One region of the Micromonospora sp. WMMD730 genome, then DNA from elsewhere that is predicted to be linked to it. Evidence: riboswitches for the same ligand, from Rfam matches in the RefSeq annotation. Region 1 holds a riboswitch; the other holds the start of a gene.
What was found. A riboswitch is a leader RNA that binds a small molecule or an ion and turns the genes downstream of it on or off. The one in region 1 is predicted to bind S-adenosylmethionine.
Positions count from the first base shown of each region.

Region 1 (8,688 bases):
GATCCGGCCGAGTCGGGTCAGGGCGTCGTGCGGGGAGAGCGGGGGCGCTGCCATCACACGGCTCCTTTCCGGCGGGCGTCCCCCGGGCTGCCCGTGGTGGGGGGCGCGTCGGCCCCCGGCCCGACGGTGGGCCCGACGCACCGGGGTGCGCGACAATCCGCACCATACCCGCACCCGGGGCCGGCCGCCCCCGCACGCACCTGCGGCAAGCTGCCCGCGGTGGCTGGTCAGGCCAGGTAGGCGGGCGGCACCGCGTCGGTGAGCCACACGCCGTTGGCGCTGCGGTAGAAGGTGTGCCCGTCGCGGGCCATGGCCGCCGCGTCGACGGTCAGCACCACCACCGCGCCACCCCGGCGGGCCCCGACCCGCCGGGCCGTCGGCACGTCCGGCGACAGGTGTACGTGGTGCCGTCCGCCCCGGTTCAGCCCGGTGGCGCGGATCGAGTCGAGGGCCGCGGCCCCGGTGCCGTGGTAGAGCCGGGCGGGTGGTGGTTGCGCGGTCAACCCCAGGTCGACCGGGTAGGAGTGGCCCTGGCTGGCCCGGATGCGTTCCACCCCGTCGGCGTCCCGGGTCACCGCGAACCGTTGCTTGTCGTTGCCGGCGACCACGGCGTCGAGGGTGGACCTGTCGATGCGCAGGGCGGCCAGCAGGTCGGTGACGGCCACCCACCCGCCCGGGTCGGGGGCGAGGCCGAACCGGGCGGGTCGGTGGCGCAGGGCCAGCGCGATCCGTTTGCTGGTCCGCACCAGCGTGTGATGATCCATGTCGAGCATTGTCGGGCCGGTGGCGGGCCCGCTCCACCGGTTATCCGGTGCCGCGCCCGCCCCTGCGGTCGGCTCAGCCGGCGGCGCGCAGGGCCTCGGCGAGGGTGGTGGGCCGGCGGCCGAGCAGCTTCTCCAGGTCCGCCACGGGCACGTACAGCGCGCCGTGGGCGAGGCCCCGGTCGGCGTCGGCGAGGGTGGCCGCGTACGGCTCGGGCAGCCCGGCGGAGACGAGCAGCTCGGTGTACGCCGGCACCGGCAGGTCGGTGTAGCGGACGTCGCGTCCACTCTGGCGGGACACCTCGGCGGCCAGTTCGGTCATGGTGAACGCCTCGCCGCCCAGTTCGTAGACCCGACCGGTGTGCCCCTGCGTGGTGAGCACCTCGGCGGCGGCCTCGGCGTAGTCGGCCCGGGTGGCGGCGCTGACCCGGCCGTCGCCGGCCGACCCGGCGACCCCGTGGGCCAGGTAGTTGGCCAGTTGACCTGTGTAGTTCTCCAGGTACCAGCTGTTGCGCAGCAGCACGTACGGCAGGCCCGAGGCGCGCAGTTCCTCCTCGGTGGCCCGGTGTTCGGCGGCCAGCAGCAGGTCGGAGGTGTCGGCGTGGGCGATGCTGGTGTAGACGACCAGGCCGACGCCCGCCTGACGGGCGGCCTCGATCACGTTGTGGTGCTGCGGCACCCGCTGCCCGGCCTCGCTGCCGGAGACGAACATCAGCTTCTCGGCGTCGGCGAAGGCGGCGCGCAGTGAGTCGGGGTCGGTGTAGTCGGCCGTCCGCACCACGACGCCCCGCTCGGCGAGGTCGGCGAGCCGGTCCACGGAGCGGCCGAGGGCCACGATCTGCCCGGCGGGTACGCCCCGGCGCAGCAGGGATTCGACGATGAGGCGGCCCAGGTGGCCGGTGGCCCCGGTGACGACGACGGACATGGCGCTCTCCTTCGGGTGGCGTGCTCTTGTCGTACTGGCCAACACGCAGGTGGGAGCCGATACTTCCCGGCAGAGAGTAGGCACCTTGAAGTTTGTGACGCACTGATAGAGAGTAAAGTGATGCGACCCGACCCGTTCCAACGCGACTGCGGCAGCCGGCAGGTCATCGACCGGATCGGTGACCGGTGGAGCGTGCTGGTCGTGCTCACCCTCGCCGACGGCGAACGCCGCTACGGCGAACTGGCCGAGCACATCGACGGAATCAGCCAGAAGATGCTCACCCAGACCCTGCGCGGGCTGGAACGCGACGGTCTGGTCACCCGCACCGTGCACGCCAGCGTCCCGCCCCGGGTCGACTACGCCCTCACCGACCTCGGCCGCAGCCTGCTCGACCTGGTCTCCGGCCTGGAAGCCTGGGCCACCACCCACCTCCCCGACGTGCAGGCGGCCCGGGTCCGCTACGACGCCGAGGTCCTGCGCCGCCCGACCACCGCGCGAGCCGGCCGCCGGTAAGGGGCGGACGTGAGGGCCGTCATAACGGGTGGACGACCCGCCGGTCGCTGCTGCTAGATTTCGGGCAGGTCATGAGCGCCAGCGTCAAGCCCCGGCTCGCTGGCCGGCAACCCTCCGCCACGGTGGGGTGCTCCGGGTGAGGACCAGGCACCGGTGAACGACCCGGTGCAAGCGTGGCCTGGTCACCCCAGGTCGACACCGATCAGGGAGAACCCGTGTCGAACCACTCACCCGCCCCACCCGGCGACGGCGTCACCGCCGTGATCCGGCCCGGCGTCCGGTCCGTCGGCGTCCGGCTGGTCAGGCGGCGACACGTCGACCTCATGCGGGTGCACAGCGACTCATGTCGCCGCCGCTAGTCGAACCCCTCTTCCCGTGACACCTCAGCGGGATGCCCGGTGGGCATCCCGTCGGCGGCGCGCGTCCGCCGCCGCCCGACCACCTCCGGAGACACCCGTGCGATTCCTTCCTGCCCTGCCCACACTCCGACTGTTCCGCGCCACCTGGACGCGGGTCGCCGCGCTCGGCGTCGCCGCCCTGCTCGCCGGCACCGCGTTGACCGGCTGCGGCGGCGACTCCGAGGCGGCCGACAACCCGTACGGCCTGCTCCAGCCGGGGGTGCTGCGCGCCGGCACGCTCACCGACGCCCCACCGAACGTCTACCTCAAGGACGGCACGTTCACCGGCTTCGACAACGACCTGCTCGTCGCCGTCGCCGGCAGGGTCGGGCTGAAGGTCGAATTCGTCGGCACCGACTTCTCGGCGCTGCTCTCCCAGGTCAACAACCGCAAGTTCGACGTCGGCAGCTCCTCGATCACCGTCACCGAGGCACGCAAGAAGACCGTCGACTTCGGCAACGGCTACGACTTCGGCTACTTCGGCCTCGACGTGCCGGCCGGTTCCCCGCTCACCGGCTTCGACCAGCTCGCCGGCAAGCGGGTGGTGGTCGTCCAGGGCACCGTGCAGGACGACTACGCCACCTCACGCAAGCTCGACCCGGTGCGGGTGCCCGACTACAACGGGGCGATCAACCAGCTCAAGGCCGGCACCGCCGACGCCTGGATCGCCCCCGCCGAGATCGGCGAGAAGTCGGCCGCCGACAGCAACGGCAAGATCACGGTGGCGGCCACCGAACTGAGCCCGGCCCCCACCGCGTACGCCGTCGCCAAGGGCAACGACGCGCTGCGTGAGGCGCTGGACAAGGGCCTCGACGAGGTCATCGCCGACGGCACCTGGACCCGGCTCCAGCAGCAGTACTACCCGGGGCGGCCGATCCCGGCCGGCTTCACCCCCGGCAGCGGCGACGTCACCGCCCCGGGCGCGGCGACGCCGTCGACGTCGGCCACCTCCTGACGGTACGACCAGACCAGCGAGCGGGGCGGTAGGAGAACACGATGGATCCGTTGAGCACCCTGTGGGAGACCTTCTTCGACGGGGACTCCATGCGCGAGGCGCTGCCCGAGATGCTGACCGTCGGGCTGCCCAACACGCTGATCCTGGCGGTCTCCGCCGCCCTGCTCGGCTCGGTACTGGGCATGGCGCTGGCCGTGGCGGGCATCTCCCGTACCCGGTGGTTGCGGTGGCCGGCCCGGGTCTACACCGACGTGTTCCGGGGCCTGCCGGCCGCCGCCACCATCCTGCTGATCGGCGTCGGCCTGGCCCCGCTCGGCATGCAGGTGTGGGGCCCCAACCCGTACCCGCTGGGCATCCTGGCGCTGTCGCTGATCGCCGCCGCGTACATCGGGGAGATCTTCCGCTCCGGTATCCAGAGCGTGGAGGCCGCGCAGCTGGAGGGCGCCCGCGCGCTGGGCTTCTCCTGGGGTGAGGCGATGCGCCTGGTGATCGTCCCGCAGGGGGTACGCCGGGTACTGCCGGCCTGGGTGAACCAGCTGATCGCGCTGATCAAGGACTCCAGCCTGGTCTACTTCCTGGGCCTGCTGGCCAGCCAGCGGGAACTGTTCCGGATCGGGCAGGACTACGCCGCCAACACCGGCAACCAGTCGGCGCTGCTGCTGGCCGGCCTGTGCTACCTGCTGCTGACCGTGCCGCTGACCCACGCGGTCAACGCCATCGACCGCCGGCTGCGTCGGGGCCGGACGGTCACCGTCGATCCCGACGACGACGGCGGGCTGGCCCTGGCCGGCGAGACCGCCCTACCGCAACCGCGCCCCACCCGGGAGGACCCCCGATGAGCACCGGCACCGCGACCACCATTTCGGTCAGCCTCGCCGTCCGCGACGTGCACCTGGCCTTCGGGGCGAACCGGGTGCTACGCGGCGTCGACCTGGACGTCGCCCGGGGCGCCACGGCCTGCGTCATCGGCCCGTCCGGCTCCGGCAAGTCCACCCTGCTGCGCACCGTCAACCGGCTGATCGAACCGGACTCCGGTGACGTCCTGCTCGACGGGCGCAGTGTGCTGCGCGACGACCCGGACGCCCTGCGGCAGCGGGTCGGGATGGTCTTCCAGCAGTTCAACCTGTTCCCGCACATGACCGTGCTGCGCAACATCACCCTGGCCTTGCGCCGGCTCAAGAAGCTGCCCGAGGAGGAGGCGGTGGCGCTGGCCCGTTCCCAGTTGGCGCTGGTCGGCCTCGCCGCCAAGGCCGACTCCCGGCCCGCCCACCTCTCCGGCGGGCAGCAGCAGCGGGTCGCGATCGCCCGCGCGCTGGCCCTGCAACCCCAGGTGATGCTCTTCGACGAGGCCACCTCGGCACTGGACCCGGAGCTGGTCAAGGGGGTGCTCGGGGTGATGGCCGACCTTGCCGCCGGGGGCATGACGATGGTGGTGGTCACCCACGAGATGGGCTTCGCCCGCTCGGTCGCCGACACCGTCGCGTTCATGGACCACGGCGTCGTGTTGGAGGCCGGCGCACCGGAGGCGGTCTTCGAGTCACCGCGGCATCCCCGGCTGCGCCGCTTCCTGTCGCAGGTGCTCTGAGACGGGCGACGCCGCTCCCGGCAGGGCGGGAGCGGCGTCGGATGGTGCGGATAGCCCGGCGGTCAGGTCATGTCGTCGTAGCGGCGGTCGATCGGTTTGGGCGGGGCGACCGGCTCGGAGGCGTGCACCGGCTCGGACAACTCCAGCTCCGGCGTGGCCACCACCGGGTCGTCGTCCAACTCCAGAGGCGACACCTCGTCGTCGTTCAACCCCGCGTAGGAGCCGTCGCGCCGCTTCCTGCGCCGGTCGTTGATGAACGCCACCCCGACCGCGACGAAGTACAGCAGCGACAGCGAGAGGGCCAGCAGCGTCATGCCGAACGGACCCGGGTCCGGGGTGGCGATCGCGGCGAACGCGAAGCAGATGAAGATGACCGCCCGCCACCAGCTCAGCAGGCGCTTCGCGCTCGCCACACCGGTGAAGTTGAGCATCAACAGGATCAGCGGGAACTCGAACGCCACCCCGAACAGCAGGATCATGTTCGTGACGAACGAGATGTAGCGGGTCACCTCGAGCTGGGTGGACAGCCCGGTGACACCGGACTCCATCAGGAACGCGAGACCCTTGTCCACCACCACGTAGGCCAGGACCGCCCCGGCGGCGAACAGCGGCGCCGCGATCATCACGAAGACGTACGCCCACTTGCGTTCGTGCCGGTGCAGGCCGGGCGCGATGAACGCCCACAGCTGGTAGAGCCAGACGGGCGCGCCGACGATCAGACCGATCCAGAGCGCCAGCTTGAGCCTGAGGACGAAACCGTCCGCCGGTGACAGCTGGAGAAACTGCTGACAATCGCCCATCGCGTCGGTGGCGCCGGGCAGTCGGCAGTACGGCTCTCTGAGTAGGTCGAACGCGGGCTGGGAGAGCCAGAAGCCCACGATCAGACCCACCACGATCGCCAGCGAGGCACGGAACAGCCGGTTCCGCAGCTCGCGGACATGCTCCATCAGGGTCATGGAACCGTCGGAGGCCCGTTCGAAGGTGCTGGGGCCACGTTTACGGAGCGCGAAGGCCACGGTGATCGGGCCCTTCGGTCAGTTGTCGCGGACGCGCTGCACCGGGTCGACCGGCGGGGCGAGCGGCTGCTGCGGAGCCTGCGGCGGGGCGTACTGCTGCTGAGGCTGCGGGGCGTACTGCTGCTGGGGCTGCGGCGCGTACGGCTGCTGCTGCACGGGCTGCTGCTGGGGCGGCAGCGGCTGGTAGCCGGCCTGCGCGTCGGCCTTCTCGGCCAGGTCGCGGTCGTCGTCGGCCAGGCTCTTGGTCTCCGCCTTGATGATCCGCAGCGAACGGCCGAGCGAGCGGGCCGCGTCGGGGAGCCGCTTCGCACCGAACAGCAGGATCAGCACGACCACGAGTACGGCGATGTGCCACGGCTTGAGGGCACCCATGGGAAGCTCCAGTCGCTCTGTGTCGAAGGGTGTGTCGAAGCCCATCGTACGTGCGTGACGGGCTGCTGCCACCCGCCGGGCCACCGCTGATGCGGCCCGGCCGGTGAAGTCTTGACCACCTGCGAGTGTCCCGTCAACCACCTGGACGGGTGCAGAGCTGCGTGAAACGGACTCCGGACGGGCCCCGGGCGGGTCGCCCACCGACCGCTGTCGATCAACTCCCGCGCTTGGCCTTGATCAGTTCGAGCCGCTGCTGGGTCGTCTCGGTCTGCCGTTGCAGCACCTCGGCCCGTTCCTGCAACGCCTCGGCGCTGTGCCGCAGCGTCTCGGCCTCGGCCTGGCGACGTTGCAACGCCATCGCCGCCCGGCGCAGCCGGGGCAGTCGCACCAGCACCGGACGGACCGCCAGGGCCAACACGACCAGCGCGAACAGCAGCACCGCCAGAACGATCCACTTCACCACGGCGGTCAGCCTACCGGCACGTCACCGCGCCCGCCGGGCAGGCCGAGGCCGCCGGGCGTCGCGTACGCCTCCAACGCGGCGGTGGCCTGGGCGCGTACCTGGGTCGCCAGCTCGACCGGGGCGAGGACGGTGACGTCCGGGCCGAGCCCGAGCACGAAGCGGCGGGCCCAGTCGAGGTCGGTCACCCGCAGCGACACCCTCCAGTGGTCGCCGTCGACCTCGACCCGCTCGCACGGGTAGTACTCGGTGATCCACCGCTCGCCCCGGCCGATCCGCAGGGTGATCAGCGGCAGGTCCGGTGACGGCTGGAACACCCCCTGCCGCAGGTCGTGCGGGCGGGCCTGCGGCGGCACCACGGCCGGCTCGTCCAGCTCGACCACCGCGTCGATCCGGTCGGCCCGGAACAACCGGACCGCCTCGGCGCGGCGGCACCACGCCTCGACGTACGCCCGGCCGTCGACCATCAGCATCCGCAGCGGGTCGATGACACGGTCGGTGCTCTCGTCCCGGGCGGCGGTGTAGTAGGTGATCCGCAGCGCCCGCCGCCGCTCGACCGCGGCCCGCAGTTCCTGCACCCGCTGACTCTCGCCGGGCAGCCGGACGGCCACCGGCGCGCCGACCAGGTCACCGGCCGCGTTCTCGATCTTGGCCAGGGCCCGTTCGACGGCCTCCCGGTTGGCCACCCCGGGGGTCTCGGCGAGCATCCGCAGCGCCACCACCAGGGCCAGCGCCTCGTCCGGGGTGAGCCGCAGCGGCCGGTCGATGCCGGCGTCGTAGGTGATGGTCACCCGGTCGCCGTCGAAGGCCATGTCGATCAGGTCACCCGGGCCGTAGCCGGGCAGCCCGCAGACCCAGAGCAACTCCAGGTCCTCCCGCAGTTGCCGTTCGGTGACGCCCAGGTCGCCGGCCGCCTCGGCGATCTCGATGCCCGGTCGGGCCAGCAGGTAGGGCACCAGGTTCAGCAGCCGGGCCAGCCGGTCGGCGGAGGTGCGCGCGGCGGGGCGGGTCACCGGGCACCCCCGGCCACGGCCAGCTCGTCGTGCCGGGCGGCGATCTCCTTGAGCCGTTGGATCACCGCGTCGCGTACCTCGGGTGGCTCCAGGACCCGGACGTCGGGGCCGTAGCCGACGAGCTGACCGGCCAGCGACTCCGGATCGGCGTACGGCAGCACCAGCCGGTCGCCGTCGGGGCCGGGCACGCTCTGCACCGCCCACCGGCGCAGCCCGGCGGCCCGCCCGTGGGTGGCCAGCACGGTGGCCCGGCCGGTCCGCTCGACCGGCCCGGACCAGGTGGCCACGTGCGAGATCAGATCGACGCCGGCCGGTGGCTCGTAGCCGCCGGGCGCACCGGTGACCCGGACCGCGCCGGTCACCCGGGACAGCCGGAAGCAACGCGTCGCCGCCCGGTCCCGGTCGTGGCCCACGACGTACCAGCGGCCCCGCCAGCAGACCACGCCCCACGGCTGCAGCCGGCGGCGGGTCGGCGCGTCCCGGTCGGGGACCCGGTAGTCGAAGGTGACCTCGCGGCGGTCCCGGGCCGCGGCGGTGAGTGGGGCGAACGCCGGATCGACGGTGACCATCGGCTCCAGCCCCAGGGTGGCCTGCGGGTCGACGTCCACGCCGGCCGCGCGCAGCTTGGCCAGCCCCGAGGAGGCGGCGGCGGCCAGCCCGGCGTGCTGCCACAACCGGGCGGCGATACCC
Region 1 is NZ_JBMHML010000002.1:3,461,438-3,470,125, forward strand. It holds gene ACN265_RS15120 (GAF and ANTAR domain-containing protein) at 1-54, opposite strand, end outside; gene ACN265_RS15125 (RNA 2'-phosphotransferase) at 228-764, opposite strand; gene ACN265_RS15130 (SDR family oxidoreductase) at 838-1,686, opposite strand; gene ACN265_RS15135 (winged helix-turn-helix transcriptional regulator) at 1,807-2,199, shown strand; SAM riboswitch class IV at 2,267-2,379, shown strand; gene ACN265_RS15140 (ABC transporter substrate-binding protein) at 2,656-3,552, shown strand; gene ACN265_RS15145 (amino acid ABC transporter permease) at 3,594-4,391, shown strand; gene ACN265_RS15150 (amino acid ABC transporter ATP-binding protein) at 4,388-5,137, shown strand; gene tatC (twin-arginine translocase subunit TatC) at 5,200-6,153, opposite strand; gene tatA (Sec-independent protein translocase subunit TatA) at 6,172-6,525, opposite strand; gene ACN265_RS15165 (hypothetical protein) at 6,740-6,988, opposite strand; gene ACN265_RS15170 (helix-turn-helix transcriptional regulator) at 6,994-7,998, opposite strand; gene ACN265_RS15175 (helix-turn-helix transcriptional regulator) at 7,995-8,688, opposite strand, start outside.

Region 2 (8,688 bases), 3.2 Mb from region 1:
CGAAGGGGTGCTCCGATGACCACGACCCCACTGCGGCCACCCGGCGCGCGGCGTCGGGGTGACGCCGGGCGACCGGAGCGGCTGCGACCGGCCCGGATGAGTCCACGGGACGTGCTGCGGGTCGGCGGCGTGGGGCTGCGCACCCGGCCACTGCGGGCGTTCCTGTCCGCCCTGGGCATCGCCATCGGCATCGCGGCGATGATCAGCGTGGTTGGCATCTCGTCGTCGTCCCGGGCCGACCTGGACCGGACGCTCGCCGCCCTCGGCACCAACCTGCTCACCGTCGCGCCGGGCAGCACCCTGTTCGGCGCGGACGCCCAGTTGCCGGTCGAGGCGGTCGGCATGATCAGCCGGATCGGCCCGGTACGCCAGGTGTCGGCCACCGCGCAACTGCCGGACACCCCGGTCTACCGGTCGGACCGGATTCCGGCGGCGGAGACCGGTGGCCTGGGCACCCAGGCGGTGGAGCTGGACCTGCTCGACACCGTCGGCGGTTCGCTGGCCAGCGGGACCTGGCTCAACGAGGCCACCGCGCGGTATCCGGCCACGGTGCTCGGGTCGGTCGCCGCGCAGCGGCTCGGCCTCGGCGCGGCCGGGCCGGACATCCAGGTGTACGTCGACGGGCGGTGGTTCACGGTGATCGGCATCCTGCGGCCGGTCCCGCTCGCCCCGGAACTCGACTCGTCGGCGCTGGTCGGCTGGTCGGCCGCGACCACCTACCTCGGCCTGGACGGCCACCCCACCCGGATCTACACCCGCTCGGTCGAGCAGCACGTCGAGGCCGTCCGGGCGGTGCTGGCGGCGACGGCCAACCCGGAGCAGTCCAACGAGATCCAGGTCTCCCGGCCGTCGGACGCGCTCGCCGCCCAGCAGGCCACCGACGAGGCGTTCACCGGTCTGCTGCTCGGGCTGGGCGCGGTGGCGTTGCTGGTCGGCGGGGTGGGGGTGGCCAACACCATGGTCATCTCGGTGATCGAGCGGCGGGCGGAGATCGGGTTGCGGCGGTCGCTGGGTGCCACCCGGGGGCAGATCCGGACCCAGTTCCTCGCCGAGTCGCTGCTCCTGTCCGCCCTCGGCGGCGTCGGCGGGGTGCTGATCGGTGGTCTGGTCACCGCCGGCTACGCCAGCTCGCAGGGGTGGCCGACGGTGGTGCCGCTCTGGGTGGTGGCCGGCGGCATCGGGGCGACCATCGCCATCGGCGCTCTGGCCGGGCTCTACCCGGCGATCCGGGCCAGTCGGCTCTCGCCCACCGAGGCGCTCGCCGCCCCGTGACCGCCCGCCGCCCGCCGGCCCGTGACCGCCGTCCCGGCGTCGTCCGGTCGGCGACGTGCCCCCGGCCCGCGCGTCACACCCCTCTCCGGGTGTGACGCGCGGGCCGGGGTGGCCCGCCGGCCGGTGGGGACCGTTCCGGCCGGCGGGCCACGGTCAACCGGCCGGGGTCACCGGCGGCTGACCCGGATCAGCTCCCAGCCACCCTTGGGGACGCCGGGCGTCGGGTCGGTACGCAGGTTCATCGGGTTCGCCATCCCGACGTAGAGCGTGGAGCCGTCCACGATCATCGTGCGTACCCCCTGGTTGAGCGGGTTGCCGAAGCCTCCGGTGTCGACCGCGCGGGCGGGTCGGTCCGGCGCGTCGAACGCCCAGAGGTCGGAGCCGAAGGTGGGCGGGGTGGTGGCACCGGTCGCCGGGGGCGTCGGCAGTTGACCCTCCAGCGAGATGTAGGCGAAGTCCATGGTGCCGATGTAGAGCCGGCCGCCGGCCACCGCCATCTTCCAGGCGTACAGGTTGAACGGGTCGCCGAAGCCGGAACCGCCGTAGACCGGGGTCACGCCGGTGGGTGCCGGCGCCCAGGCGCCCACGCCGTTGTTCGCGGTCGGGTCGAAGGCCGGCAGGGTGGACTCGCCGTAGAGCGTCTCGATCCGTTCGTGGGCACCGCCGAGGTTCTGGCCCCGGAAGACCGCGAACGCCCGCTGGGTGTTCTGCACGGTGGCCTGGAGCTGCGCCTGGCTACGCGGCGGGTACACCGAGACGTGCAGGGCGGTCGCCTGCAGCGGCACGTGCATGGTGCCCCAGTAGAGCCGGCCGCCGAAGGAGGCGAGCCCACCGAGGGCGTACGCCCGGCGGACCACCGGGTCCGGCTCGTACTCGGCGGCCGACCAGACCTGCGTCCAGTTCCCGGCGTCCTCCGGGTTGAGACCGGGTGCGCCGACGGCGAGCAGCGGGCTCATCCAGATGCTGGCCAGGTCGTTGGGGTCGTCGGCCGGGGGCGGTGCCAGCGGGGTGCCGCTGTCGGCGGGGGCCACCGTGGTGACCGGGGACGGGGCGAGCGAGCCCTCGACGATCGCCTTGGGCCAGGTGGAGACGTAGAGCCGGCCCTGGTGTTCGGTGAGGTCGGCGACCTGGGTGGGCAGGTCGGCGACCTCGGTGAAGGTGAACGGGGTGGTGCGGTCACCGGTCCAGCGCAGCACCTTGCCCGCCTCGCCGCCGTTGACGCCCACGCCGACCCCGGCGTAGAGCGCACCGCCGGCGACCACCCAGTGCCTGATGTTCTCGTACGCGGAGAGGTTGGTCGAGCCGAGGTACCGGCCGGTGACGCCGTCGAAGGCGAACACGTTCACCCCGCCGATCACGCTGGGCCCGGCGAGCAGCACGACCCCCTGGTGGGCGGCGGCGCTGCGCAGCCCGGCGGTGGTGTTCAACAGGTTGGCGTCCGCCGGAGAGGCCGACGTGATGTCGGCGGTGCGCTCGGTGAGCCGTTCGGTGGCCAGGTCGTAGGTGTAGACCTCGGGGGTGCGGTGGTCGCCGAGGTTGGCCGGCCAGGCCGGGTTGGCCCGGGCCGGCTGGCTCTGGTCGAACTCGCAGACGTAGTCGTCGTTGAGGATCGGCTCGCGGACCTGGTAGCCCTCGGGCTTGAGGCAGAGCACGTTGGCTCCGGTGCCGAACCAGAGCCGGCGGCCGACCTGGGCGAGCCCCCAGACGTACGACTGGTTGACCTTGGGTTGGCCCTCGGCGCAGGGCGGTCCGGGGGGATAGTCGACCCCGACCCCGGCGAAACACTCGTCGGCGGCGGCCTTGGCGAGCAGCCGTATCGATTCGGGCGGGGTGTCGGCGCTGGCCGGGGTGGCGAGAAGAGGTAGCAGAATCAGGGTGCCGAATGTGGCGAGCAGTCGTGACGGCAGGAGCGGTCGACGTCGCACGGTGGTCCTTTCCGTGAATGCCGGTCGAGGTGGCGTCAGCCGGGACGGAGAGCAGGTAGACCACTCTCGACCAGGGAGAATGGAGGGTCGACGTTGCGCACGGAATGGCAGCACCGGTTGCCTGGGTAACCTCGTCCGGTGGATGTGCGAAATTGCCGGCACGAGAATCACGGGCCGGTCGGGTGCGGTGCGGGTGACTGATGAATCCGGGGGTGGGTTCGCAGTTCCGGGCGTAACGTGGTGACGAGGTTAACGTATTACGGTGGCCGTTACCGCGATGCGGGTTGTTAAGGATTATTGAACTGCCCGGGAGGCCGGTCGGCGCGGCGGGCGGCTGTCCGGAAGCGACGTCGGGTGCCTCGACGCGGGTGCCGGGTGAATTGCTGATGGGTCCGGCTTTCGGGGTCTCCCGGGAATACCGTGCCAACCGGTTGCTGTCGTCCGAAGCCGGCGCGCGGGCCACGGCGGTCGGTCGGGGGTGCCGGCTGCCGCCGGGGCGGGTGGTGGGTCTGCATGCCTGCCGGCGTGCTCAGTGGACTCGCACGTGGCACGGCGGTGGTGCGGTGACACCGGCCGGGGTGGCGGTCGGATGCGGCGGTCGGGAGATGCGTCGGCCGCGTCGTCCGGGGTGCGGCGGTCGGGGTCGGACGGCGGTGCGGGCCGCCCCGCGACGGGCCCGCCTCATGCCACGCGAATTGTGCGCATATTCATTTACCATAAACATTGCGTATGAACTTGATGACAGTTCATTCATAGTTAACAATCATTACGTTCGGCGTCGCGCCGACCGCCGTCGGGGCGGTTGGCGCGGGCGCGGCGGGCGGGTCCGGTGCCGATCGGCCCGGCGTCGGCCGGCGGGGGGCGACCCGCGGTGCGGAGGGGCGGGGTATTGTCTCGCAGCGGGATCTTCCCAGAAACAAAGAATTTATCGATTTAACTGCTTCGATGCCTCATCATGGGGGGAAGTAATCCCTTCCATGGAGGTTCCCATGAACGTCTCTCGGCTCGGCGGGCCGACCCTGTCCCTGTACCGCATGGTCATCGGCCTACTGTTCATGCTGCACGGCCTGTCGTCGGTCTTCGGGTTGTTCGGCGGCAACCCGGTTACCGGCAAGGCTGTCCCGCTCGGCGCCTGGCCGGGCTGGTGGGCCGCGCTGATCCAGCTGGTCTGCGGCGCGCTGGTGCTGGCCGGTCTCTTCACCCGGCCCGCGGCGCTGCTCGCGTCCGGCTCGATGGCGTACGCCTACTTCGTGGTGCACCAGCCGGAGGGCCTGCTGCCACTGCGCAACGGCGGCGAGCTGTCCGCGCTGTTCTGCTGGTCGTTCCTGCTGATCGCGGTCCTCGGCCCGGGTTCCTGGGCGCTCGACACGCTGCTCGGCCGCCGGCGCTCCGACGCCCCGGCGGCCCCGGTCTCCGAGCCCGCCTCGGTGTCGGTCTGACGCGCTGACCCGTGTCGCCGGGACCGCCTCGACGAGGCGGCCCCGGCGACACGGCCGGTCAGGGGTTGTAGGGAGCGTCGGTGTGGCTCACCTCGGTGAGCGTGCTGCCGGAGAGCTTGTAGACCGAGGTGCGTTTGATGTCCAGCTCGGCCATGCCCCGGCTGGGGCTGCGGGTCAACCAGACCACGGTGGCCCGCTGTCCGGCCACGCTCACCGACACGACCGGGGTCCGGTCGCCGAGATCGGTCAGCGCCCGGAACACCGGCATGCCGCCGTTGTTGCGCCACACCGCGACGGTGTAGAAGGTGCCGCTGCCCCCGGAGTTGATCGAGACCACGCCGACCGCGTCGTCCGCGCCGTCGCCGTCGAGGTCGCCGATACCGCAGGGCTTCTGGAGCGTCACGGTCGCGCCGTCCTCGCCCGACCACTGCCCCTCGCTCAACGGCAGGTAGTCCGGATAGCCGTTGTAGGGCGTCTTGCTGCTGCCGAGCTTGGCGCCCGCCAGATGGGCGCAGGTCAACGGAGCCTTGACCACCGGTGCCGGGGGAGTGGTGGTGACCGCCGGGGCGGTGGCGGGGGCGCTCTTCTTCTGCGGGGTCGGCTCGACGTCGGTGGGCGTCGGCTCGGCCGTGGCCGCGTTCAGCACCGAGGCCGTGGAGGGCTCGGCGGACGGGCCGACCGTCGGCGCCGCCCCGTCCTTCGTGCCCTGCTCACCCCCGCACGCGGTGAGCAGGCAGACCAGGGCGAGACTGGTGAGGCTCAACGGTATCCGTCGCATTGCCGGGGGTCCTCTCTCGACATCAGATCACCCGCACCGTACTGATCGATGGCAATGCCGGTCATCGGCTCCATGGGCCGCCCGGGTCGGCCTGTCGGAGCGCGGTCAGGGGCCGACCGGAGGGCCGGCGTACGGGTTTCTCCGCCCGGTGCCTACGGACGTGTTGAGCTGGAAACTTCCCCGAAACACCGGTGCCGACCGGGGTGCCCGGTCGATGCCCGGTGGCAGGGTGGCCAACGCCATGGTTCACACCGTGGGAAGCAGGCTGGGCGATGGCCGCGAAGCTGCCTAGACTCGGTCTCACAACTGCATACCTCATCCAGAGGGGCTGAGGGATACGGCCCGACGACGCCCCGGCAACCACCCCGCGCGCTCATCGCTGAGCGTCCGGCGGGGCAGGTGCCAATTCCGTCCCCGCCGCAGGGTGCGATGCGGGGAAAGATGAGAGGAATCGACATGACGTCGACGCTCGCCGCCCCCGGTATCGACACCGCCGCCAGCCCCGCCCGTGCCCTGGTCTGCCGCGCCTGCTCCGCCCGCTATCCGCTCGCCGCGCAGCACGCCTGTTACGAGTGTTTCGGCCCGCTGGAGGTCGACTACGACGCCGCCGCGCTGGCGCGCGTCACCCGCGAGCAGATCGAGGCCGGCCCGCAGAACATCTGGCGGTACGCCGCCCTCCTGCCCGCCGGTCAGGACCCGGCCACCCGGGTCACCCTCGACCCGGGGCTGACCCCGCTGGTGGCGGCGCCCCACCTCGCCGCCGAGCTGGGCATCAGCGCGCCGCTGTGGGTCAAGGACGACAGCGCCAACCCGACCCACTCGTTCAAGGACCGGGTGGTCTCGGTGGCGCTCACCGCCGCGAAGGCGCTCGGCTTCGAGCGGTTCGCCTGCGCCTCGACCGGCAACCTGGCCAACTCGGTGGCCGCCCACGCGGCCCGTGCCGGCGCACCCTCGGTGGTCTTCATCCCGGGCGACCTGGAGCAGGGCAAGGTGATCACCACCGCCGTCTACGGTGGCGACCTGGTCGCCATCGACGGCTCGTACGACGACGTGAACCGGCTCTGCGGCGAACTGGTGGAGACCGACGAGTTCGAGGACACCGCCTTCGTCAACGTCAACGTCCGGCCCTACTACGCCGAGGGCTCCAAGACCCTCGGGTACGAGGTTGCCGAGCAGCTCGGCTGGCGCATCCCGGCCCAGGTGGTCATCCCGATGGCCTCCGGCGAACTGCTCACCAAGATCGACAAGGCGTTCACCGAGCTGGTCGAGATCGGCCTGGTCGAGGCCCCGGCCGGAGGCTGGCGGGTGTTCGGCGCGCAGTCGGCCGGCTGCAATCCGATCGCCGCCGCCCTGCACGCCGACACCGACACCATCACCCCGGTCCGGCCGACCGGCATCGCCAAGTCCCTCAACATCGGCGACCCCGCCGCCGGCCTGTACGCCCTGGAGGCGGTGCGGCGTACCGGCGGCTGGATGGAGTACGTCGACGACGACGAGATCCGCGCCGGCATCCGGCTGCTGGCCCGCACCACAGGCGTCTTCGCCGAGACGGCCGGCGGGGTGACCGTGGCGGTGCTGCGCAAGCTCGTCGAGTCCGGCCGGCTCGACCCGACCGCCGAGACGGTCGTCTTCAACACCGGCGAGGGCCTGAAGACCATCGACGCGGTTGCCGGTCAGGTCGGCCCCACCCACCGGATCAAGCCGTCCCTGCGGGCCGCCCGCGACGCCGGCCTCCTCTCCTGAACCCGGCGCGCCGCCCGCCCCTGCGTCGGTGGTCGACCCATCGGGGCGCGGGTTGCGGTGTCAGCCGGCCGGGACACCGCCACTTCGGCCCCACTGTGTCGATCATGGGCGCAGGGCGGCCCGAGTGGATCTCTGGGTGACCGGGTTTTCGCGGTGCGTGGTGAAAACCCGCCGGGAAGGACTTGACGGCAGGAACCGGGCGGCGGAAGATGCTCCGTGCGGGAGGGCTTTCGCCGGAGACTTTTCAAGTTCTTGCGACCCAACGCCGGAGGCGTTGTGCGAACGTCCCTCCCGACCAACGTGAACCGGGGGCCAGCGGAAATCCGCTGGCCCCCGGTGTCGTCCACGGGAAGACTCGCGGCGTGGCCCTGGACATCGCGACGATCGACCGGACCGATCAGCCCACCCTCGACGCCCTCTACCGGATCGCGGCGACGGTCGAGGCGACGGAATCCCCCGACCTCCCGCCGCTCTGCCGGCGACGCTTCGAGGCGTCGCTGTGGCACCCGATGCCCGGCATCGACACCCGGTGGTCGGTGGCCCGACTCGACGGGGTGCCCGTCGGCTGGGTCCGGGTCAACCTGCACCTGCTGGACAACACCGAGAACGCCAGCATCGAGCTGGCGGTGGACCCGGCGTACCGGCGGCGCGGGGTGGGGCGGGCGTTGTTCGCCCACGCCCGGCGGCTGCTCCGGGAGGCCGGCTGCAAACGGGTGGTCGGCTCCACCGTGACCCCGCTGCCGGACGGACCGGTCGGGGCGACGCCGGACGGACCGGTCGGGGCGACGCCGGGCGGTCCGGGTGGGACGACACCCGATGAGCCGGGTGCGTCGGCGTCGGGCGGGCCGGGCGGGGAGTCGTCGGTCGGCGCGGTCGGGGTCACCCCGGTGGGGGAGTTTCCCGGGGCCGCCTTCGCGGCGGCGCTCGGTGCCCGGCCGGCGCTGGTCGACGTCCGTCGCCGGCTCGACGTCACCGCGCTCGACCGGGACCGGCTGGCGGCGCTGCGGGCCGGGGCGCGGTCGGCCGCCGCCGGCTACCGCACGGTCCGCTGGCACGGCCACCCGCAGTCGGAGCATCTCGCCGACCTCGCCTACCTGGAGGGCCGGCTGCTGGCCGACGCGCCCCTGGGTGACCTGGAGTGGGAACCCGAGCGGGTGGACGCCGAGCGCATCCAGGGCATGGAGCGGGCGCTGGACGCGCGGGGCGTCCGCCGGTACAGCGTCGCCGCCGTGCACGGGGAGTCCGGCCGGCTGGTCGCGTGGAGCATGCTCAGCCTGGCCGCGAACACCACCCGGCACGCCTGGCAGCAGATCACCATCGTCGACCCGGCCCACCGGGGGCACCGGCTCGGCCTGCTCTGCAAGGCCGAGAACCTCGAACACACCCTGGCGTACGAGCCGGAGCTGAGCGTGGTCGACACCTACAACGCGGCGGCGAACAGCCACATGATCGCGATCAACGAGCAGCTCGGGTTCCGGCCGGTGGCCGGGTCCACGGAGTGGCAGTCGACCATCTGATCTGTGACACGCCC
Region 2 is NZ_JBMHML010000002.1:278,959-287,646, forward strand. It holds gene ACN265_RS01295 (ABC transporter ATP-binding protein) at 1-19, shown strand, start outside; gene ACN265_RS01300 (ABC transporter permease) at 97-1,272, shown strand; gene ACN265_RS01305 (hypothetical protein) at 1,440-3,197, opposite strand; gene ACN265_RS01310 (DoxX family protein) at 4,187-4,636, shown strand; gene ACN265_RS01315 (hypothetical protein) at 4,695-5,399, opposite strand; SAM riboswitch class I at 5,727-5,862, shown strand; gene thrC (threonine synthase) at 5,871-7,157, shown strand; gene ACN265_RS01325 (GNAT family N-acetyltransferase) at 7,520-8,674, shown strand.
Region 2: it holds a riboswitch for S-adenosylmethionine, as region 1 does, so the genes downstream of both, thrC (threonine synthase) here and ACN265_RS15140 (ABC transporter substrate-binding protein) in region 1, are expected to answer to the same signal.